3 regions of the Calothrix sp. PCC 6303 genome follow, and region 3 is predicted to be linked to each of the others. Evidence: riboswitches for the same ligand, from Rfam matches in the RefSeq annotation. Region 3 holds a riboswitch; each other region holds the start of a gene.
The links. A riboswitch is a leader RNA that binds a small molecule or an ion and turns the genes downstream of it on or off. The one in region 3 is predicted to bind cobalamin.

Region 1: it holds a riboswitch for cobalamin, as region 3 does, so the genes downstream of both, CAL6303_RS21455 (DUF1636 domain-containing protein) here and CAL6303_RS25425 (TonB-dependent receptor) in region 3, are expected to answer to the same signal.
Region 2: it holds a riboswitch for cobalamin, as region 3 does, so the genes downstream of both, cobW (cobalamin biosynthesis protein CobW) here and CAL6303_RS25425 (TonB-dependent receptor) in region 3, are expected to answer to the same signal.

The regions. Positions count from the first base shown of each region.
Region 1 is NC_019751.1:5,281,191-5,289,249, reverse strand. Features, by position in the region: gene CAL6303_RS21460 (tetratricopeptide repeat protein) at 1-3,463, opposite strand, end outside; cobalamin riboswitch at 3,897-4,055, shown strand; gene CAL6303_RS21455 (DUF1636 domain-containing protein) at 4,077-4,502, shown strand; gene CAL6303_RS21450 (hypothetical protein) at 4,614-5,123, shown strand; gene CAL6303_RS21445 (hypothetical protein) at 5,333-5,659, shown strand; gene CAL6303_RS21440 (ubiquinol-cytochrome c reductase iron-sulfur subunit) at 5,881-6,309, shown strand; gene CAL6303_RS21435 (methyltransferase domain-containing protein) at 6,487-7,437, shown strand; gene CAL6303_RS21430 (class I SAM-dependent methyltransferase) at 7,668-8,059, shown strand, end outside.
Region 2 is NC_019751.1:4,296,706-4,304,764, reverse strand. Features, by position in the region: gene tsf (translation elongation factor Ts) at 1-551, opposite strand, end outside; gene rpsB (30S ribosomal protein S2) at 722-1,504, opposite strand; gene CAL6303_RS17590 (Uma2 family endonuclease) at 1,711-2,472, opposite strand; gene CAL6303_RS17585 (TRC40/GET3/ArsA family transport-energizing ATPase) at 2,704-3,891, opposite strand; gene CAL6303_RS17580 (DUF2358 domain-containing protein) at 3,930-4,325, opposite strand; gene CAL6303_RS17575 (hypothetical protein) at 4,436-5,005, opposite strand; gene cobW (cobalamin biosynthesis protein CobW) at 5,146-6,198, opposite strand; cobalamin riboswitch at 6,228-6,406, opposite strand; gene CAL6303_RS17565 (RNA-guided endonuclease InsQ/TnpB family protein) at 6,694-7,953, opposite strand.
Region 3 is NC_019751.1:6,262,140-6,270,198, forward strand. Features, by position in the region: gene cobJ (precorrin-3B C(17)-methyltransferase) at 1-451, opposite strand, end outside; gene CAL6303_RS25415 (hypothetical protein) at 743-1,516, opposite strand; gene CAL6303_RS25420 (CIA30 family protein) at 1,772-3,259, shown strand; gene CAL6303_RS30075 (hypothetical protein) at 3,448-3,705, opposite strand; cobalamin riboswitch at 3,929-4,089, shown strand; gene CAL6303_RS25425 (TonB-dependent receptor) at 4,109-6,292, shown strand; gene CAL6303_RS25430 ((2Fe-2S) ferredoxin domain-containing protein) at 6,361-7,227, shown strand; gene CAL6303_RS25435 (ABC transporter substrate-binding protein) at 7,504-8,059, shown strand, end outside.

The DNA.
Region 1 (8,059 bases), 980 kb from region 3:
TAGCAGTGTCTCCTATTTCTCCAGCTAAATAAGCCATGTTGTTGAGCGTGGCAGCTTTCCCTTCCACATCGTTGATGGATTCTCTGATTTGCAACGATTGGTTATAAAGCGCGATCGCATCTTCAATTTCTCCCTGTTGTGCTTTTAATCCTGCAAGTTGGTGGAGGGTAGTTGCTTTCCCTTGCACATCATTGATGGAATCTGTGATTTGTAAGGATTGGTTGTAAAGTGCGATCGCATCTTCAATTTCTCCCTGTTGTGCTTTTAAACCTGCAAGTTGGTGGAGGGTAGCAGCTTTCCCTTGCACATCGTTGATGGATTCTTTGATTTGTAAGGATTGGTCGTAAAGTGCGATCGCATCTTCAATTTCTCCCTGTTGTGCTTTTAATCCTGCGATTTCGTGGAGGGTAGTAGCTTTCCCTTTCACATTGTTGATGGATTCTTTGATTTGTAAGGATTGGTTGTAAAGTGCGATCGCATCTTCAATTTCTCCCTGGGTTGCTTTTAATCCTGCAAGTGCGTGCAGTGTGGCAGCTTTCCCTTGGACATCATTGATGGATTCTGTGATTTGTAAGGATTGGTTGTAAAGTGCGATCGCTCCTTCAATATCTCCCTGGGTTGCTTTTAATCCTGCGATTGCGTGGAGGGTTGCGGCTTTTCCTCCCACATTGTTGATGGATTCATAGATTTGCAGGGATTGGTTGTAAAGCACGAACGCTCCTTCAATATCTCCCTGTTGCACTTTTAAACTAGCCATGTTGTGCAGGATTATGGCTTTTTTTATTAAATTATCCTCTGGGCTAAGTTCTAAGGCTGTTTGATAATGATTCATCGCATTCTCAACTAAACCTAAAGTATCTTCTGCTCTGGCAATAGTGGCTAAAATACGGTAATCTGACCCTAGTTGGAGAATTTCTCGACACAATTCCTCTGCTTCTACATAGCGATTATGACTCACCCAGCTATTCCCTATCTCATCCCCGACGGTGACGGCAATTTCTTTCTCTTCTGCCAACACCGCTAACCTGACGATTTCCCGCGATTGTTCTTCGTTGTAGGTATCTCCCGAATCTTCCCACCAGGTTTTATAAATACTCTGGGTTGCGGCTTTTTTGGTGCTTTGCCATTCCTCTGCTGTCAACACAGTTTGCAACAACGGCTCTAAAACCGTCGTCACGCGATATTCTGGCTGCTGTGTCGCGTAAACCGTGGCAGATTCCACGAGACTGAGACTGATTAACCGTCCCAACCAATTATTATGTAGAGACGCGAAATTTCGCGTCTCTTGCATGGAATTTTCGGAAAACGCCAAATCTTGCTGTAACGTGGGATTTTCGTTGGATGGGGGGTTTGGTCGATGAGACGCGATGTATCGCGTCTCTACATTTTGGATAATTGCGGATGTGACTGGTAATCGAAATACGCTCAACCGCGCTAAAAATTCCCTTTCCTCATCCTCCAACCCAGCCAAAAGCGTCTCAGCCAAAATATTCTCGCGAAATTCCTGCTGTTTCCCTTCCAATTTCACCAATAACTCATCCCCGGAAATATTTCCCAAAATTCCCGGTTGCCGCAATATATCCACCAACCACTTCAATAACCTCGGATTTCCGTCGGCAATTTTAATTATCCGATTTTTCTGTACCTGTTCCCTAACTCCCTCATCAAATTCACGATAAATCTTATCAATATCACTTTCACCCATCCCCGCTAATCTTTCCAAATGCAGATTATGCGCTGGTAAAGTCTCTTTTTCCAAATATCGACAAGTCACAATCAAGCGACTCTCTGCCTGATTTTCTGCCAAAGCCGCACAAATCGCCTCTAAAACCCGGTAAGCTTCCGTCGTCATCCGCAAACTACCATCTTTCACATTCGTTTTGGGAATATTCTGCTCGAAGTCATCCAAAACCAATAATAACGGCTTGTCTAATTCCTGCTCAATATGTTCAAAAAAGTTCTGTAATCGTCCTTGTAAACTCATTCCCGGCTCATTCAAAAGTGCCGGAACACCAGCAAATCGCTGATATTTACTCGCCAATTTCCCAATTAAACCTACCTCATCAACCACACCAACTAACACAACCCGCTCAAAATTCTCCCGTTGTGCTTGTACCCTTGTACATAACCTTGCTGCCAAAGAACTTTTACCCAATCCCCCCATCCCGGCAATAAATACCCCAGTCTCGTCGCTGGTTTCCCGCAATGCTCTTAAACACCTTTGTAAAGCGCGTCTACGTCCAACAAATTCCCCACGACTGGCAACTTTGACAATATTATTCTCATCCAAAAATTCCGATTCGGAAGCTGTAAATTTCAGCTTTTCCCGTTTCTTGGTAAACAACGATGTCACCAAACCGCCAATTTCCCGCGTATCGCGATAAACCCGCAGTAAATGCCCATCAGAACATTCCTGTGCGAGCATTTCCTGGTGTGCGGCAATTATCGCTTCCTCTATCGTCGCACCAGTTGCCAAAGCTTGATAAATCGCAGTTGCGGCAATAATACCCGTTGTATCATAAACCGGACGCGCCCAACCTAATACTACCGCAGCACCTTGTTTTACCAAAGCCTGTGCCATCGACGGAACAGTTCCCCCATCTGCCAATTGTCCGGTATGACATCCCGACAGGAAAATTACCCTGGGAAACTTTCTAGAATTACCTTTAACAAATGCTTTGCCCAAATCTTCCGCAGTCGTAAATACAACCTTGCCCAAATCATCCTCGGTAATAAAACAAGGTGTATTATCTTTGATTTTCTTACCTTTGGGTAGTAACTTTCCAAAAGCTTTTTCCGTATAAATCACCCCATGCCCAGTGAGATGAAATACATCAAAATAATCTTCAGGATACGATCGCACCAAGTTTTCCAATTCCTCAACAGAACCGCTTTCTTCCACCACCAAAGTCAGAGGTTGGTCTTTTGTCGCTTTGAGAATATTCGTCTCTTCCTGCTCAAAACCCAAAAGTGCAACACCAGGATGTTCTGGGGAAGTTGCCATAAACAACAACCGCAACGGACGATTTTGTGTTGCTAAAAAACTATTGTTGTTTCTAACAAGCGATCGCACGGGCAAAACACTGGCTTCTATCAGTAAGAACCGCGAACCATCGTGTAATAATTCCCAAGGTAAATGTGCCAACCCTAATGCCACTTTCTGAGTTTGTGGGTTTAATCCCTCTGCTTCACTAGTCTGAATTAAATCGAGATAAATTAGAGCTTGACTATCACTCTCCAAACCCCGACGCAACCAACCTTCCTTCCCATCGAACCATTGATACAATTCCCGTCCGATTTTCTTTAACTCTGCGGGTGCATCGAAATCTTTGGTATAATACTTTGCTTCACACAAATCAATCAACGTCCCTAGGGCTTCCGTATCCAAGCGACGATTACCGTAATTACAGCGCAGTTCAAAGGTTTGGTTTTGGCTTAGGGCAAAGGTGAAGGCTATGGACATAACATCAGCAAGTATATATCTAAGTCATCTTCACCGTATTATCACTTATTTCCGGAAAATGACTACTGTTTGAGCGATTCTCAAGGAATTTCAACTACAAAATTTTGATTCTGAACCTCGTCCGTCATGAAAAGTGGAGTTTTGTCATTGCGACGTTCTGCGTCTGAAAAAACCTCTATTCAAGATAAAGAAAAAAGACAAACAGAATCAGGTTGTTTCAAAAATATTTGATTTTTTGTTTGATTAAGGGTAAATAGACCACACGTAGAGACGTTCCGGTGGAACGTCTAGACAAGGTTTTGGTGTTTATGTGTGGTTCAAATAGATTAAAATTGCTGTAAGACTAAACTGTGCCAAGCTTTATGATATTTCTGAGACTTGCTAGCATAGCCTGAAAACTGGAATAGCGATCCAAATACACTAAATTTGTGTTAGCATTCACCTTAATCTCGGTTCTAGTGAGTATCATCCACTAGAGGTAACGGGGAAAGTCCGGTGTAAGTCCGGCGCTGTCCCGCAGCTGTAATCAAGGAAAAAAAGAAAAATATTAACCTTGTCAGTCAGAATGCCCGCCGATAAGTCAAAACAACCCAGCTAAATCTACGAGGTATAGATGAGCGCACATACAATTTTTGTTTGTACCACTTGTGCTAGTAAGTGGGAAAATGGTAATCGTGTCGGTGAAAGTGGTGGCGAAAAGCTGCTCAAACGCTTACAAGCAGATTATTTAAATCGTGAATCCAGCGCAGAATTCGTCATCCAAGCAGTGGAATGTATGAGTGCTTGTAGCCGTTCTTGTGTAGTTTCATTTGCTGCTCCTGGTAAAAATACGTATCTTTTCGGTGATATTTCCCCTGAATTAACTCCCGCAGAAGTTGATGGAGTATTTAGTTGTGCGACTAAATATTACCTACATCCAGAGGGTTTACTACCTTGGTCAGAACGTCCTGAGCCACTGAAAAAAGGTATCTTAGCAAGAATTCCATCAGTTTCAATTCCTCTCGAAGCTAATAATATTCAATTGGAACTGTGTAATTAATTACTTAGATTGAGTTGAGAAATCAAGCAACTTGATCTGAAACAGCTAAGAAGGTTCACACCTAGTTTATACAGACATGTTGGGGTGAATTGTTAGGGAGTCGGTAACGGCATGACCCAATATTTATGTAATAATGATTATCGTTATTTGTTGGCATCACCAATATTTGGTACTGTTTATTTCCTCCAAAGGAGAGTAATTGAATTGCCAAAAGAATTGAACTTTACCAATTTTTTGCTAATTGGTTATACAGCTTGGAAAGGTTTTTCTCAGCTAGGACGTGGGGCAGTTTTTTGCCATATTAGAAAAGTCGATTTACCCCGCATTCCTTTTTCTATTATCCGTGGGAAATATCACTGTGCAGATGAAATAGTCAGCACTCACTTTCTAGTGCAAACAGATCTCAAAGCTTATTTACATGAGTGGATGGTAGCATCAGAAACTATCGACCATATCTTAGAAGCAGTTGATACTTACAAACCTCAACAAGATGTGATTATCTTAGTTAAAGATGGTTCACAAATTGAAGTCAATATTTTACAAAACCCCCTCATGACACCATTAGAATGCTATCAGCAAGTACGCCAGCAATGGCATGAATTTTCTAGCTACGTAGAGTAAATAATTATACGCAAAGTATCAGTAGTCAAAAAATTAGAAATGTGTTACACATAGTTAATTTCAGGAACTAGACAAAAAAGATTCTCGTCACGTCGGTTAGAATCAATTCGCAATGCTAATCCTTGTACTGTTAGGAGATCTGAGTGAAACAAATATTCTCAAACTTGACAAAAAAACCTCTAGCATTTATATCTCTAGGTTCATTGTTAATGAGTGGAAAGATAGCTGTAGCTAGTGAGACAGTTAAGAATGTACAACCTGTAGAACGTCCAGATGCAACTGTCACACCAGTATCGGCAGAAAGTCAAAAAGCCTGTGTAAAACATACAAAACTCGGTAAGTTTTTCTGTGCTAACGCATCCCAATTATCTCACTTAAAGAAGGGTAATGTAGAAATCGATGCGGCTGATATGAATAATGAAAGTGCGCTGCTTGGTGTTACTGATGAAGAGAGTGATGCTGCTGTAGCAATGTTTGGTTGTGATTGTGTCGCTTCGATTAACTGTATACGTCGTCTGCGGAATAGCTTACCTTAGAAGATATTTTACTGAGTAATTTTGGGCTAATTAAAGATATAGGGTGTAACTAATTAAAGTATATATTGTAGGATATAAGGGTAGTAAACAAAGAGTTAAAAGTATAACTTAGTTTATTTACCTGTTGAACTATATCCTACATTTTGATTCCGACAAAATAAAATAACGCTCACTCAAAAGCAATTATTGTATTTTCTCAATCATAACTATATCCAAATTCTATGAATCGTCGTAAATTTCTGAATTTGTTCAGTATTAGCTTGTTTATCAATTTGTTCCCTATATTCGTTGCTGCAAGTTATGCAGCTAAACCCCAATCAAAAAAGAAGCCAACAAAATCTACAAATTGGATTTCCATCGGGACTGTTGCAGAATTAGATAAAGCAGGTCAATTATTCAAAGCTAAATCATCTTTGGGTGCGGTTTTAGTCGTTGGAACATCTAAAAGCAAAAATTTGATTGCGGTGAATCCAACTTGTACACACCTTGGTTGCAAAGTTGATTGGGAAGCAGAAGAAAAGATATTTTTATGCCCCTGTCATGCTTCCGAATTTACCACGACTGGAAAGGTTCAAAATGGACCAGCAACTAAACCATTGCCAACTTATAAAACCAAGATAGAAGGTAATAAGGTAATGGTGGGAGTTTGATGTCATGATTTTCCTAAATATCAACCATGCGTTGTTTACCACCCTAGGTATCGCATAATCCAACTAAAGCTAAATTTACTTAATCAGCACTGATTATTTGGGTTTTATATTATACATGTTTAATTTTGTCTTTAATAATAAGATAGAATTATTAAAAAATATTAAGGCTTAATTTTCATGAGTTGGTTGTTTCCTGCCCTAGGATTTATCATTGCATTATTAATACTGGGAATTGTAGTTTATTTATCCACATCTCGTCGTTACGAATCATCCAATACAGTCGCTAATTCCTACGACGAATGGACAGAAGACGGCATTTTAGAATTTTATTGGGGTGAACATATCCACTTAGGTCATTATGGTTCACCTCCACAACAAAAAGATTTTCTTGCCGCAAAATCTGACTTTGTACATGAAATGGTGCGTTGGGGTGGTTTGGATAAATTACCCCCCGGTACAACCGTTTTAGATGTTGGTTGTGGAATTGGGGGTAGTAGTCGAATTTTGGCGAGGGATTACGGGTTTGCTGTAACAGGTATCACCATTAGTCCCCAACAGGTTAAACGCGCTCAGGAATTGACTCCCCAAGGAGTTAGCGCTCAGTTTCAGGTAGATGATGCCATGGCACTTTCTTTCCCTGATGGCAGTTTTGATGTAGTTTGGTCGATTGAAGCTGGTCCCCACATGCCAGATAAAGCTGTTTTCGCCAAAGAACTGATGCGGGTCTTAAAGCCTGATGGATTGCTGGTTGTGGCTGATTGGAATCAAAGAGATGATCGCCAAATTCCTTTGAATTTTTGGGAAAAACCTGTGATGCAACAATTGTTGGATCAGTGGTCTCATCCTGCTTTTGCCAGTATTGAAGGTTTTTCTGAGCTTTTGGAAGAAACAGGATTAGTAAAGGGGAAAACAATTACAGCAGACTGGACAGAAGAAACACTTCCCTCATGGCTTGATTCTATTTGGCAGGGAATAGCTAGACCTAGTGGTTTAGTACGTTTCGGTGCATCTGGTTTCATTAAATCTTTGCGAGAAGTCCCGACCCTCATTTTGATGCGGTTAGCATTTGGTGCAGGTCTTTGCCGTTTTGGAATGTTCCGTGCTGTACGTGGATTTTCTGGTAAATAATTTGTCATGCATAAAGTCTGATTATTCTCCCAGCTTTATAATCTACACAAAGAAGAATCATCAAAAGTGGATAGAGGTGAGAGAATGTTTTTATTGGTACATCAAAAATTAAAAACTTGGTAGCTGTTAACGGATTTGAGGAAATTCCTTTTCCTCCTCTAAGTAAAGGCAAAGTATTGATATATATCCTTAATTAAGTCTCCAATCCTATTCACTAATCATAAAACTAAATGCAAAAATCAAAGTCTATTCAAGTTCCTAAACCGACTCGCTACCAAAATGCAGCGATAGATTACTATACAGGACTCACGGGTTCTTACTACCTCCACTATGGGTATTGGGAACCACTACCTTCTGTTGGAGAGGAATTGACTCTGACTAGGATGCGTGTAGCTCAAGAAGCTTACGCAGCTAAGGTTATGAGCGCTATTCCCCAGGGGATAAAAACTATACTTGATGTGGGTTGTGGGATTGGTGGTAATGCAATATACCTGACTGAAAGAGGTTTCCAAGTTGAAGGATTAGCACCTGATGCACTTCAAGAAGAAAGGTTTATTAAGAATACAAACGGTCAAGTACCTTTTTACTTAACCAGATTTGAAGATTTTCAACAAAACAAATC
Region 2 (8,059 bases), 2.0 Mb from region 3:
TCATTAGCAGCTGTGGTGTCTTTTTGACATTCCAATTCTACTAATACGCCAACACGACCACCAGTGTGAATATAGCTATCAACTACGCCGTACTTACCTTCTGGTAAAGTGAAGTTGACAAAGCGACGCACTTGCATGTTTTCGCCCAACTGTGCTGATAGTTGCTTGAGTGAATCAGCAACTGTGACGTTATTGTCATCAACATAAGGTTGAGCCAGCAGTGAGTCCACACTATCAGTAGTGGTAGCTTGCTTTGCTATGTTTTGTACTAGTGCTTTGAAGGCTTCGTTACGAGCTACGAAGTCCGTCTGACAGTTCACTTCGGCTAATACACCAACACGACTACCAGGCTGAATCGAAGTATCAACTAAGCCTTCGGCTGCAACTTTTCCCGCAACTTTATCTGCTTTCGCAATCCCTTTTTGCCGCAACCATTCGCTAGCTTTTTCGATATCGCCTTCGTTTTCCTTCAGAGCTTTTTTGCAGTCCATCATTCCTGCACCAGTCTTTTGGCGCAGCTCTTGGACAAGCTTTGCAGATATTTCCGCCATATTGCCTCAATTCCTTTATTAGCTACTTGACTGACATTTCGTTTGAAAATCTGTGAAATCAGACTTGTTAATGGTGATTGCTGCGGGTTGAGCGGAGTCGAAACCCAGCATTTTGAATCTCAGGTATTTTATTTACATGGACATTCTCCACAGCAATCACAACTTAGTCTTTATTCCTCATCGTCAGGTGTTTTGTACTCACTGTAATCAGTGTCATCATATTCTTCATCTGAACCGTCATAATCGTCGTATTCTTCCTCAGGATCCAACTGACCATGACGACCTTCATAAATTGCATCGGCTAGTTTACCAATGATCAATTTAATTGAGCGAATCGCGTCATCGTTAGCAGGAATGGGGATATCTACGACATCTGGATCGCAGTTGGTATCCAACATGGAGACGATAGGAATATTCAGCTTCTGACACTCTTGAACTGCGTTATATTCCCGACGTTGGTCTACTATGACCACTATGTCAGGTATTTTCCGCATTGTTTTGATGCCACCGAGATATTTTTGCAGCTTTGTCATTTCCCGACGCAGCATTGAGGCTTCTTTTTTCGGTAGTAAGTCAAGTGCGCCGTTTTCTTCACGACGTTCTAAGTCCTTGAGGCGATCTACACGGGTTTTAATGGTTGTCCAGTTGGTGAGCATTCCACCTAACCAACGTTGGTTGATGTAATGAGAACCACATCTGGCTGCTTCTTGAGCGATGATACCCGCAGCTTGGCGCTTGGTACCAACAAACAGAAATTTCTTACCAGATTCTGCTTGCGATCGCATATAGTTATAAGCTTCATCCATCAACTGTGCTGTTTGCACTAAGTCGATAATATGTACACCGTTGCGAGAGGTGTAGATATAAGGATTCATTTTGGGGTTCCAGCGTCGGGTCTGATGCCCAAAGTGAACTCCAGACTCCATCATTTGAGCCAATGAAACAACTGGCATATTTTTCTCCTAATTCGGGTTAATCCTCCACCCAAGTGCATTCCCAATAATTAGGAACACCCGAATGCTTGAGTGTGCGGAATTTATGAACCATACTAAGGTAACATAACTTGGCGACTATGAAGGGTGGATTTCCCGAATATTTCCCGAATATTTTCAGGTTGTGGTGGTGTTTCCTGCTTAAATTTATTGCTTAAATTTGTTGCTTAAATACTATCTGGGTCTTCTCCCAGTTCTCGCAATTTTGCAGCGAAACGTTCGGCGCGTTGCTGTTCGGTATCTGCCCGTTGTTGTTCGGCATCTGCCCGTTGTCGCTGTGCTTCTTCCGGCAGTAAAACTACATTGCCTGCTTTATCGTAAAATCTCAGCCAAGTATTGCTGTCATCTTCCACTGTGCCATTCCATACTCCTACCCAAAGTTCCAAAGTCTCGCTCCACAACCACCCTTGCTGATTAGGAACTATTTGCTGGTAGCCATTGCGACTATCTAAACTCCATCCTTGGAGTGAATTTACTTTTAACGGATGGAAGACAAAATAATCTTTGGTTTTAAATACTTTTTCGTAAAGGCGTTTTTTATCTCCCAAATCCTGCGCTTCTGTGGAGTCTGAGAGTAACTCAATAATCACATCTGGGTAGCGTCCATTTTCTTCCCAAACAACCCAACCCAAACGTGTGGGGTCTTTTTCCACATCCAAAACTGCAAAAAAGTCTGGTCCTTTAAAATCCCTATTTTTAGCTTGCTTACTGCTGTAATAAACAAACATGTTGCCACCAATAAAATAATCTTCCCGTTCAGCCCAGTGATGTTTGAGGGAACAGATTAATAAATTCATGGCAACGCGGTGACGATTGCTTTCCAAGGGTTCTCCGTCGTCAAATACTAAGTCTGTTGGTGGCATGGGAGGTTGCCACTCTTCAGGTTCGGTTATTGGATTGGGGGATAATTGGGTGGTTTCTGGTGACATAAAGTCCACTTCTTGAATATACAGGACTTTGATTAATATTTTACAGTATTCATTAATATTTTGACCTGTCTCCGGCACAAATGCAGGGAGATTCTGAACAGTTGCAAAACAAAGCGACTCAAGCCACAGTGTGTAAATGCAGAAATAAGAAAGCGCCTAACTCATGACTTCAAGTCACGAGTATGCGGCTTGTATAAATCAAAAACTCTGAACAAAATCAAGCCTAAAAAACTATGAATTTGTTGCACTACTAAAGCGAATTTTTAAATAATCATCCTCCATTTTAGCTCCTCCTGGTTGCAGTGCAGCTAAAGCCTGGGGCAATACCAAATTGCGGCGATGATTCCCAATGCGAATATTTAATTCATCACCATTTTTGCTGAGTTGAACTTGATTTTTGGGAATACCAGGTAAATACAGTTCTAAACTGTATTGATTATTTTCTTGTACGACTCTGATTGTATTTTCTTTATAATAAACCTGAGCCGGATCTTCGTCATGATAAAGTGTTTCTTTGAGTCTTTCTAAAGCTGCTAAACCACACATTTCTTCCGAAAATAGTGGTACTTCTTTAACTGGTAGCGGATGAAAATTGTCATGAATTTCTTGACGATATTCTTTCTGATTTTCTTTCCAGCGTTGGAAAAATGGATCCTGTACTTCATCTGGAATAATCCGATTAGCAACAACCATATCCGTCGCTACATTATATAAGCTCAAATATGCATGAGCGCGTAGTGATTCTTTAATCACCATTTTTTCTGGATTTGTTACCAAACGAACGGATGTTTGAGTGTTATCTGTTAATACCTTTTCTAACGCCTCGATTTGCTCATAAAATTCATAAGGTGCGTCCATAATTTCCTTATCTGGTAATGAGAAACCCGCAATTGGTCTAAATATTGGCTCTACGAATGGACGCAGTGCAACTGAAATATTTTGAAATGGTTTGTAAAAGCGCCGCATATACCAACCACCAACTTCTGGCAAACTCAACAACCTTAAAGCTGTACCTGTGGGTGCTGAGTCAATGATTAAAACGTCAAATTCACCTTCGTCATAGTGGCGTTTCATCCTGACTAAGCCAAAAATTTCATCCATACCGGGTAAAATTGCTAACTCTTCCGCTTGGACTCCATCCAAACCCCGTGCTTGTAAAACTTGGGTAATATATCGCTTTACAGCACCCCAGTTAGATTCCAATTCCACCAGTGCGTCCAGTTCGGCACCCCACAAATTGGGGCGAATTTGCCGAGGGTCGTGTCCTAATTCTAAATCAAAGCTGTCTGCTAGGGAGTGTGCGGGATCGGTGCTTAGTACTAAGGTTCGGTAGCCTAGTTCCGCGCAACGCAGACCAGTGGCAGCGGCAACGGAGGTTTTACCAACTCCACCTTTGCCCGTCATCAAAATTACACGCATGGATGATTATATCCCTTTTAAGTTTTGTTTACATTTATTTACATTATCGATGGTTTCTCGAAAAATAAATGCTGTTTGGCTAGATTCCAGGGTGAAGTTTGCCAATAATCAATATGGGAAACAATTAAGTTAGCTTCATTGACGCGTAATTCACTCCACCCAGAGATTGAGACTTTTGGTTTCCAAGGTAGAGGAGTATTCCAACTCAGTGTCCACTCTGTTTTAATTGTGTCATCAGATTGATTAATGCTATGTAAATCCATGTGGCAGTGGAGAAACCAGGTTTTGATGAACTGAATCATTTTTTGGTAGCGTTCAATGCCTGTGAATTTATTAAATGGATCTTGGAAATAAACATCTGCTGCGTAAATTGAATAGGTTTGATCGTTGGGAAATTTTTGATAATCTGATTTTAAAGTGTCGATAATATGCATAGGTCAGTAAACAGTGAACAGTGAACAGTTATTAGCTAGAACCGAGCATACTTTACCTTAGATTAGGTACACTACGCTTTGGCTTCGTAGTAGCCGAAGCCCGTTTTCTCTTATTCGTCTTCATTCCAAAGTCTTTGGAGTTGGTAGCGCCATGTAGATAAGGTTTGTTCTCGTGCTTGTGCGGTTTGTTCGATTTCCCCCATCATTCCTTCAGCGTAGAAACGATCAAGGTTTTGCATGGTGGTTTCGAGGGATTGATTTTGGATTTTAGCGGCTTTGATAATTAGACGGATGCGGCTATCGATGAGGTTGCCAAAAATATCATTTAGCCCAACTTCAAAGAGAGAAATTAATTGCGCGATCGCGTTCTTGAAATCATCCACTATTAGTGTACTGTTTTTGTGCTGAAACACTCCCCACAAGGCATTTTCATAGATGGCATAACGAACTTCTCGCGTGTCGTCGAAATTGGCTATTAGTAATTGTTCTAGAAATGGTTGAGCATCTTGAATCGGCATAATTGGCAGCACTACCCGCAACCAATCGTTATCTTCTGATAGTAGTATTAGTAACCGAAAAGTGTCGGTTTCTATTTGCCAGGAACCAGGTGCAATCATACTTGATGCTGCTGCGGTACCAAACAACTGTTGGAGGGTATCCTCAATTTCGCCGGCTCTCATTAGCTCTACTGATAAATCACATCATCTAGGCTATCGCATTATGGAGATTGGGATATTCGGCTGTTTGGGTAAATTTTTGAGTTAATTCCCTTATACCAATTTGAGATAGGAGACGCTCCGGTGGAGCATCTCTATTGTGTTTAACTGAAATTTTCTGTATGTGCTAGTATGCTTTCTTGAATACGCGATCGCTCTAATTCACGACCTATGATTACTAGGTTGGTTTGTCGAGTTTCTCCAGTTTTCCAGGGACGATCGTAAAATTGCTCAAATCTCTGTCCAACTCCTTGAATCACTAAACGCATGGCTTTTTTGGGAACTGCAACAAAACCTTTAATTCGGTAGATTTCTTGTTGCTGTACCAGTTGCTGCAATCGATTAATTAAAATTTGCGGTTCAAATTCCTGTTCTAATGCTATGTGTACTGAATTAATCTCATCATCATGATCGTGTTCTTCCTCAGTATCGTGATGAGAAGGACGAGAATCGATATTATCTTCAACTGCGGCATTAAAACCAAGTAACAAATCTGGGTTAATTTCCCCTAGATGCGAACGTACTATTTTCACGCCGCTTGGTAATTTGTTCTGCAACCACTCATAAATCTTAGCTTGGTTATCTGAATCTACCCGATCCACCTTGCTTAGTAATACCATGTCCGCACAGGCAAGTTGATCTTCAAACAATTCTTCAATTTCCGTTTCGTGATCGATGCTGTCATCAGCTTCTCGCTGTGCAGTTAAAGCTGCCAAATTCCCCACAAACTGACCTGCTGCTAGGGCTTCACAGTCTACCACCGTCACCACACCATCAACAGTTGCCCCGTTGCGAATTTCTAGCCAGCGAAAAGCTTGGATTAGGGGTTTGGGGAGAGCTAAACCCGAAGTTTCAATCACTATATTGTCAATGCGATCGCGTCTTTTCAACAACTCCTGCATTGTCGGCAAAAATTCTTCCTGGACGGTACAGCACAAACAGCCGTTTGTCAATTCAACTATATTATTGTTGATATCATCATCATCGCAAACGCCACAGGAACGTAACAATTCCCCGTCAATTCCCACTTCCCCAAACTCATTCACCAAAACCGCAATACGACGACCCTGATTATTTTGCAACAGATTTCGTACCACTGTTGTTTTGCCAGCACCAAGAAAACCAGTAATCACCGTAACTGGTATTTTTGTACCCATACATCTGTACCTCGCAGATTTATTTACTGATATTCGACTCAAAATTCGGCGGGCATTCTGGCTTACACAGTTTTTGAATTCGGGATTTTAATCACTCTATATTCTCAACAGGCTTACAGCTGCGGGACAGCGACGGACTTGCACCGTGAACTTTCCCCCTTACCTCCAGTGGCTGACCCCCACTAGAACCGGATCTAGATCCTGAGAGTACCATTTATCAGCAAAGCAAAACAAGACATTTGAAGACCAGTGACATACTCCACAGACACCCTTACCCTTCGGGAACAGGTGAGTGTTGGCTTCTCAGTGACTCTTCTATGAAGACATTAACTGAGCTTTAAGACCGTGTGCCCCACGGTTCTTTTGTTTAAGCTAAAAGAGCAAAAAACTAGGTACAAGTCACAAGTATAATACTTCTAACTCATACCCGTAAAAAAACTATCTTCATAAGATTTCTAATTTCTACTACTTAAAGTCGAATGTTGAGTTCGTGAACTACCTACACTGACCTGACGGTACAGTGTAGGCTTCCTGTCCAACAGAAAGCGCAGTAGTGGATTTCTTGCGTCCTCCCTTACTCCGACTTACATCTGGGCAACAAGCTTCTTGATGAAGTTGTTCATGGGGGTTTCCCCCATGACCACACTTCATCGCTTTACCCCCCGTTCCAGAGGTCAAAATTCGTAGTCCCTCATCTCTGATGTTAATAGCTGCGTTCACATCCCGATCATGTTTTGTATGGCAGTTTTCGCAAGTCCAGAATCTTACATCTAGCGGTAAACTACCAACTTGATTCAAGCAGGCATGACAGGTTTTTGAACTGGGAAAGAATCTATCAACTTCCTGATATATTTTCCCTTCCATCTCTGCCTTGTATTTCAGCATTGTGCAAAACATTCCCCATCCAACCTGATGAATAGCTTTAGCTAGACAGTGGTTTTGCATCATGCCTTTGACATTAAGATTTTCCACAACAATAACTTGGTTTTCGTTAACTATCCTACGAGATAGCTTGTGCAGAAAATCCTCACGACAGTTAGTTATTTTTCTATGAACTCTAGCAACTTTTTTCCTAGCCTTAATTCGATTTTGAGAACCTTTCTGTTTTCTAGATAGCTGTTGCTGTTTAAGTTTTAAATTCTTCTGATGTTTGTTGAGTATTCTAGGATTGTCAAACTTAGAACCATCGCTAGTAACTGCAAAGTCAGTCAAACCCAAATCAATACCTATTGCTTTGCCTTGTGTATTTGATTCTGGTTTATCTTTACCGTCATCAAACAGAATAGCCGCAAAATATTGATTGGAACAGTTTTTAGATATGGTTACAGTCTTAACTTTTCCGTCAATCGGTCTATGGATTATTGCTGATACGTTCCCTATTTTGGGCAGACTTAAATAATCATCAGCAATTTTGACGTTTTGAGGATATTGTATTGACTGCTTACTATGTTTAGATTTGAATCTAGGGTATTTAGCTCGCTTTTCAAAGAAATTATTGAAACCTACACCCAAATTTAAGCAGACTTGCTGCAAACATTGTGAATAAGTTGAAGTTAGCCATTCATATTCTTTCTTTAACTGGGGAATTATCTTTTTTACTGCGTAGCCAGATAAGCCCTTACCAGTTTCTTTGTATGTTTGGTTCATCAAATTCAGGCAGTAATTCCAAAGCCAACGACAACAGCCAAAAGCTTGCGCTAGTGACTGCTGTTGCTGGGCATCTGGATATAACCTGACTTTGACAACTTTTAGCATATTAGAGTAAACGACATTTGCTATAAAAGAGTATAACATAATGGTTGCTCGTTTCCTCCATGTTCTGTTCCCTGTTCTTCCTGCGGAAGAATTTGCTCACAGAACT
Region 3 (8,059 bases):
TTGCCAACTCATACCCTGGTGGAGGGGACAGTAAAGCAGTACGAAACCGGATATCTCCTGCTGTGGTAATTGCCGCTTCCACACCCAACCCTGTGGCAATTTGCCTAGCTAAATCGTTCACCCCCCTAAGTCCCCCCAACAAAGGAACTACCGCACTCCCATCCTCCCCTATAGCCAAAACTGGAGGTTCTTGACGCTTATCAGAGATAATTGGTGCTAGGGTACGAATCAAAATTCCCGCTGCACAGATACCAATAATTGGGACTCCATCTGTAAATAATTTTCGTAAAGTTTCACCAAAATTGTCGAAACTCACATCAACACCCGATGTTCTCCCCACCAAACCATAGATTGTCACTTTGGGTGCGACTGTAGCTAATACTGTCGCAATTTTCCGAGCAAGGGAGACACTATTTTGATTGAGAACAACAATTGCAGCAGATGAAAACATTTTTATGCTTATACTTAAGTCCCTATCAAAGATAGTATCTGTCATTGCCACCAGAGGGAAGCATAAGAAGTGGAAGGATGTAGAGACGCAAAATTTTGCCTCTCTAAAAGTGTTTTGGCACCCAACTAACCCAGTAGTCAGACAAAATTAATTACACAATGTCATTGCGAACACAAGGTTTTGGACTGCTTCGCTTTACTCAAAATGAATGTAAAATGTTTGCGCGACTACTTATGAAGTCCAGGATATAGAAGGTTTTGATACCAACAATAGGACTTTTCAAACATCCTCTTAGGCTGTCTTAAAAAATCGAATAATTTCGCGTACATGATCTAAAAATTGTCCATCTGTAGAAAGTTGCGCGATCGCTTGTTCTGTTTCGCGGGATAATTGCTGGTGTTCGCTGTGGTTTGTTGCCCCTAGTCTTTCCAAATTATTTGCTAAACGTGCCAATTCTTTGCGGGTTTCATCTACATAGCTTTGCTGGGTTGCAACCACAGAGTAGGGGAATTCTGGATTTAGTTGTTCTTCGAGAATACGTATTTTTTCTTCTAATGTGCTGAAACGTCCACGCAATTCGTAGATATCTTCGCGGGGATATTGTAACTCTTGACGAATCATCGTTAATCTTGCGTATACATACTCATAAGCGCTAATAGCAGGACGTAATCCAGTTAATAATAAAGCTGCACCCGATGAGATGTAACCCACAGTACTAATACCAGTGGCAGCCAGAGTATATAGAGTAGCAGCGGAGATGACGTGTAATGCGATCGCTATAATCAACGAACGCTTTGCCAGCAACCTAACATACTTTTGCTGCTTCTCATCAACTGTAATTCCTTTCTCTTTTGATTGCGCTCCCTGTGCTAAAACTTCTTTAGCTTGAAAATGAATATTCCAGGGTACAGTTACAATCACCAACAACCACCAAAAGCTTGCCCCTGCAATTACCCAGTCTAAAAAGTTACCTGATGGAATATGAAACCATTGAAAACAAGCAAAAACTAATGCCATCAAAGCGACAATTCCAACACTTGAACCCACAAATAGATTTAGATACATCAGGCAACCTCTTTTACTATTGGTATTCCCCACATCATGGCTTTTCAGCATAAATATCTAAAAAATACCTGTGATACTTTCTTGAGTTACACACATACTACATAGTTAATTGGGAATTTTAGTTCGGCACTTTAACTTGAGATGTCTCCCCAGGGTGGTTTTAACTTAGGGTAAATTAATTATTATTAAGAATATGATTGTGACACTTGCAGCATATGCATGTTCAGAGCTGAAGACTAAATAGGAATAAAAGCTATGACTAATGAAACTCGCGGACAATGGGATTTAGGTAGATTTATTCAAACACTCAACTATTTTGAAGTTGTACCACCTTTAAATTGGATTCAAAATATACTACAGGGTAAGTTCTTTCAGAATAGCCAAAATCAGCCAGATGGAGCCAAAAAAATGGGTGTAATCTTAGTTGCAGGGGCAACAGGTGGTGTGGGTAAACGAGTTGTACAACGCTTACTTCAGCAGGGTTATCGAGTGAGATGTCTAGTGCGTGACATCGAAAAAGCTAGAAATATTCTTGGTAACGATACTGATTTAATAGTTGCCGATATTACCAAACCTGAAACTTTAAACGAATTAGTTATGTCAAATATCCAAGCTGTAATTTGCTGTACATCAGTGCGTGTGCAGCCTGTAGAAGGCGATACACCTAATCGTGACAAATATAACCAAGGTATTAAATTTTATCAACCGGAAATAGTCGGTGACACACCTGAAAATGTTGAATATCAAGGTGTCAAAAATTTAGTTGAGGCAGCGGCAAAATACCTCCCCCAAGGAGACGAGAAGCTAGTTTTCGACTTTACTAACCCATCAACAGATTTGAAAAATATTTGGGGTGCTTTGGATGATGTGGTGATGGGTGGAGTTAGTAGCAGTAATATGAGTTTTCTTGATAGTTCAGCTATATTCGCTGGAAATATTTCCATTGCCAATTCTGGAGGTTTTGCCTCAGTTAGAACTAAAAACTTTGATCCAGCAATCAATTTATCTGGTTATGAAGGAATTGATTTAAAAGTTAAAGGTGATGGCAAACGCTATAAATTATTTTTGCGTTCTGATTCTGCCTGGGATGGTGTTGGTTATAGTTATTCCTTTGACACAGAAGCAGATACTTGGATTAATATTAAAGTTCCCTTCAGTAATTTAATTCCTGTATTTCGTGCCAAAGTTGTTAGGGATCGTCCTCCAATAGATACCAGTAAAATTTGCTCTTTACAATTAATGTTAAGTAAATTTGAGTATGATGGTGAACTAAATCCCAAGTTTTCTGCTGGTGCTTTTGCTTTGGAAGTAGAATCAATCAAAGCCTACGGAGGTAGCAAATTACCTAGATTTGTCCTCATTAGTTCCGCAGGTGTCACCCGTCCTGGAAGAGAGGGAATTAACTTAGAAGAAGAACCCCCCGCAGTTAGATTAAATGATCAATTGGGAGGAATATTAACTTGGAAACTGAGAGGAGAAGATAGTTTAAGGACAAGTGGTATTCCTTATACAATTATTCGTCCTTGTGCTTTAACTGAGGAAACTGGTGGTAAAGAATTATTAGCTGAACAAGGTGATAATATTCGCGGCAAAATCAGCCGGGATGATGTTGCTGAATTGTGTTTACAGGCATTACAAGAAACAGCAGCATCTAATGTCACTTTTGAAGTGAAACAAGGAGAAAATCAAATGGGGAATCCAGGATGGAAAACCTTATTTTCTCAGTTAAAAAGTGATAGCTGAAATGAGCAATGACTTAAATCTACGTGTTGCCACCCCCAACGACATAGATTTGCTAGGACACTGGGATGATATCTATCTGATGTGGGCTTAGGGACTTCCAATTAAAAAAATACCCACAAATTTCTTGTGGTGCGGGCATCTTGCCCGCAAATTATCAAGGATGGGCAGGATGCCAATACATATCTGCGTTACTTCGGATTAAATAAGACATCTAGTGAAAATGAATGTAGAGACGTTCTGGTGGAACGTCTACACAAAATTTGGGTATTGATGTGTGATTCAAAGACATTAAAATTGCTGTAATTACTGGAGATGTTAAATGGATTACGCGATCGCATAACCCATTTAACACCGATTAAGAGCAGAAGTACATCGCAATATAAACTATTTGTCGGACAAATTGCCTCACAAGTATTGACAATCACCTCAAAGAGAATGATAATCATTTTACTCATTTTAAGTAAATATTATTACAGTCAAAACTTTTACAGGTATGAATCAGTGGTTATTTGTCAAGTACTGAACATCATCAAAATCGATATATTCTGCTTTATAGGTTGGATAATCAAATCTACTCAGTTGCTTTTTACCCTCACTTTCGAGATCCTCTACGCAAAGCATACTTACGAATGTAATATTTCGACATTAATCACCAAATATATCCGTGCTATTGTGCGAAAATGCATTGGTTCTAATCAGAATTATTCATTAAAAATAACGGGGAAAGTTTGGTGAAAATCCAGCGCTGTCCCGCAACTGTGACGAGGCAAATTTTTCTTTTTAATCTTTGTCTCTAAGTCAGAACACCCGCCAATCGCCACAAAAAACATAATTATCTGCGAGGTACAGATGAGAAATAATATGTTTAATTCCCAATTGGGAACTAAGTTTGCTGTGTCTAGTTTGGCAGCAATATTGGGGATATTCTCTGGAAGTTACAAAGCTAGGGCAACGGAAATCCCCCTAATATCCAACTTTCCCAAAAACGAAGGTACTGCTTCAGATTTACAACCAGCTACACAAGTCATACCCAACAACAAAATAGCAGAAGTCGCTCAAGAATCGACACCAACAGAAGAACAAAAAGAAGAGAAAGAACCCGACATCGAAATAAACGTCGTCGATAAATTATTGAATGAACCTGTGTACTCTCCTTTTCGTCGGGAAGGGACAGTTAAAGATTCTACCCGTCCCATATATGTGATTACGGGTGAAGAAATGGAAGCACAGGGTGTGAGAACAGTCCGAGAAGCACTCAAATTTGTTCCTGGTATCTTACCAGATGGAACTGTTGGAACTGAACCCCATGCATTAAGTGGTCAATTTATTCGTGGTTCTAATGGTGAACAGGTGCTAATTCTGCTTGACGGCAGACCAATTAATAACTTAGGTAGTGGTCGTTTTGATCTGTCAGAATTCACTACCAATAACATTGAGCGAGTCGAAGTGTTACCAGGTGGTGGTTCAACTCTTTATGGTTCTGATGCAATTGGTGGAGTAATTAATATTATTACCCGTCGTCCCACAGATAAAACCACAACTGAAGCAAAGGTAAATGTTGGTGCTTATGGATTGAATCAACAGACTATTCAAAATAGTGGAAAAGCTGGGGATATTGGTTGGGTAGTGGGATATAATCGCACTCAATCCCAATATAATTATCCTTTTTCAATTCCCGAAGCTAACTTTAGGGGAACCAGAAAAAATAACGATGCTCTCTTCAATAACTTTAACGTTAAATTAGAAGCAAATTTAGGTAAGCGTAATACTCTAACTTTTTCCACACAATACTTAGGAAAAGAACAAGGAACACCAGGAGGAGTTCCCATACTTGTACCACAATTTGGTCAAGGTTCTGGTAATGTACTAACCGATAAAAACCGCAAATATACAGACCAAGTTTTAAATGATTTAAGCTGGAGTTCTAAGCTTGGAGGGGGAAATGATTCGCTATTAACAGCCAGATTCTACACCGATTTTCTCAATACTCGCTTTGACTCTAACTCCATCACTAATCCACCTCAATTCAACAGAAGATTCGAGACAAAACAAAGTTCTTACGGTTTTCAAGCTACCCATAGCTGGAACTTCAGCAAAAATCACAGTATAGTTTATGGTTTTGACTATCGAAATGTGAATGTTGTTAGTAGTGCAATCAGAAATTCTACAGGTGTCAACACAATTAACTATGACGATAATATTGGGCAAAGTGCTATTTTTGCCAGATACGAAACAAGTCTTATTCCTAACGTCAAATTCAATTTAGGTTTGCGTCAAGATTTCAACACTTTAGCCAATGCTTCTGCAACATCACCATCAATTGGTGCAAAATGGGATATCAGCAACTCTACTACTATACGGGCAAACTACATCAGAAATTTTCGTGTCCCAACGGTAAGCAACTTATTTAGTCTTAACCCAACATTTATCGGGAATCCCAACCTTAAACCAGAAAAAGGAGATAGTTTTGATATTGGTATCGACCAAAAATTAGGGGACATTGGTTTGTTGCGCTTAACTTTTTTCCAAAATAACATATCAGACCTAATTGCTTTCAAATCTATTAGACCAGCCGTGAATGGAGTAACGGGAACTTGGGAAAATATCGGCTTAGTTGAAACTTCAGGAATTGAAGCGGCATTAAATTTACAAATTGCTAAAAATATCTATGCTTTTGTAAATTATACGGCAAATGATCCACGCATCAAAAAAAGTTCTAATCCGGCAGAAATCAACAAAGAGTTACGATTTGCAGGTGCAGATAAACTAAATTTGGGTGTTTCCTATGAAAATACTCAAGGTTTATATCTTGGACTATTGATGAATTCTCTGGGGAAATATCCTACGAATAATACCAACACTGAGTCATTAGCAGGTTACACAACTTTTGATGCAAAAACTCGCATTCCCCTCAGTCAGAACTTCACCCTTAATGCTAGTGTAGATAATATCTTTAATCAAAGATATCAATTATTTGCTGGATTTCCGGATGCGGGTAGAGTATTTCAAGTTGGTTTAAGTGCTAATTTCTAATGATATGTATAGATGCTATGTATATGTAGCGTCTATACAATTAACCTACATATTGCGAGAAAATTGCCATGATTGAATTCAATCCTTGTGTTATCCCACTCAATCAGAAAACAACTGAAGCAACAGGAAACGGTTGGACAATTGAATATGAGTATTTTGATTGTCGATGTGATGTACTTGCTTGTTTAACTTACACATTATTTCAACAAAATTGGCATCAAATTGGTTTAGGACATTTAGAACAAGGTAGCGTTTTAGAGTTAGAATTTCACGAAGCACCAAAAAAATGCGTTCTCTATGATGGATATCTGACTGTGATTACACAGGGTTGGCATTTTCACTTGTGTATTGAAGAAACTATAGGTGGTCCAAATTCAGAGACTCCACTAGAAGTAAGGCAGCAAAGATTAATTAATAAAGGTGCATTTTATAGACGTATTAATTCAGAAGGAGAACCCCACAGTTGGGGTATTCAGTTTTGGAATGGTGCGGGTGAAAAAGTAATGACTATATTTTTGCCAAATCCATATGTAGAAGATGAAAATTTATTACCTGATGGTAAAGCAAATTTTAGCAAATTAGAGCTATATAAACAACTTCGAGAAATTTATGTGTTAGGAACAAAGGAAATTCCTTTTACTAAAAATCCTTTTAAGTGTTCTTATATAGCTGTTTGTACATCCGGACGCTGTTACCCCTCGCGGAAATGGCAACCTACATTTGATGCACTTTCTGCGGCAGTTGAAAAAGCAGGTTTGGATATAGAAGTGCGAACAACCGGTTGTTTGCAGGTTTGTAAATTGGGTCCGGTGGCATTTTATTCTGATGATAAAACTTGGTACAGTCGGGTGAAACCAGAAGTTGCCAAAAAGATTGTTAATGAACATTTAGTTGAAGGGAAAAAGGTGACAGAGTATATCTATCCACCTGTATAGTTGCCATTTTTGATTAATTGTAGAGATGTAATATTTTACCTCTCCTATAAATACAGCAGATTACAGGTAAATGAGGTATAAAGATCAAGAATAAAACTGTGGTGGTACGGGCAGCGTTCGATGGTTCCTGAGCCTGTCGGAACGAAGTGTACCGGAGGTAAGGACTGAGCGCTCACGCCGAAGTCTTGCCCGCTACAGGTGTACCTTACCAAGATAAAATCTGCTGTATATTCTTTTTTCTAAAAGACATCTATAACTAAACAGCAATTGAACAAGATGTTATATAAGCTGCAACATTTAAAACTAATTAATTTAATTTTCATTATATTTATTGTTTCTACATTAATCATTGCTTGCGAAAGTCCGAAAGTTAATCATCTTGAAAAAAAATCCCTTAATCCAGCCTGTATTCAACAATACGACGCAAACCGCGATTATTTCCCTGATAAAGTGACTATTACCCGCGCTCAGGGTTTTACTGTGGAATATCATAAAAACTATAAAGTGATTACAATTAATAATCCTTGGAAGGATGCAAAAACTGGCTTTAAATATGTTTTAGTTCAATGCGGCACTCCTACACCGAAAGATATTCTAGAAAATAACAAAAATGCCCAAGTAATTACTGTCCCAGTTAATTCTGTGGTTTCCCTTTCCACAACTCATTTACCCCATTTAGCGAAACTGGGAGTTGTCGATAAATTACTTGGAGTCAGCGATACGAAAACAGTCAATACCTCTGAGGTTGTAGAAAAAATTAAAACTGGCATTATTGCAAATGTTGGCAATAATGCCAGCGTTAATATTGAGAAAATATTAGAATTAAATCCAG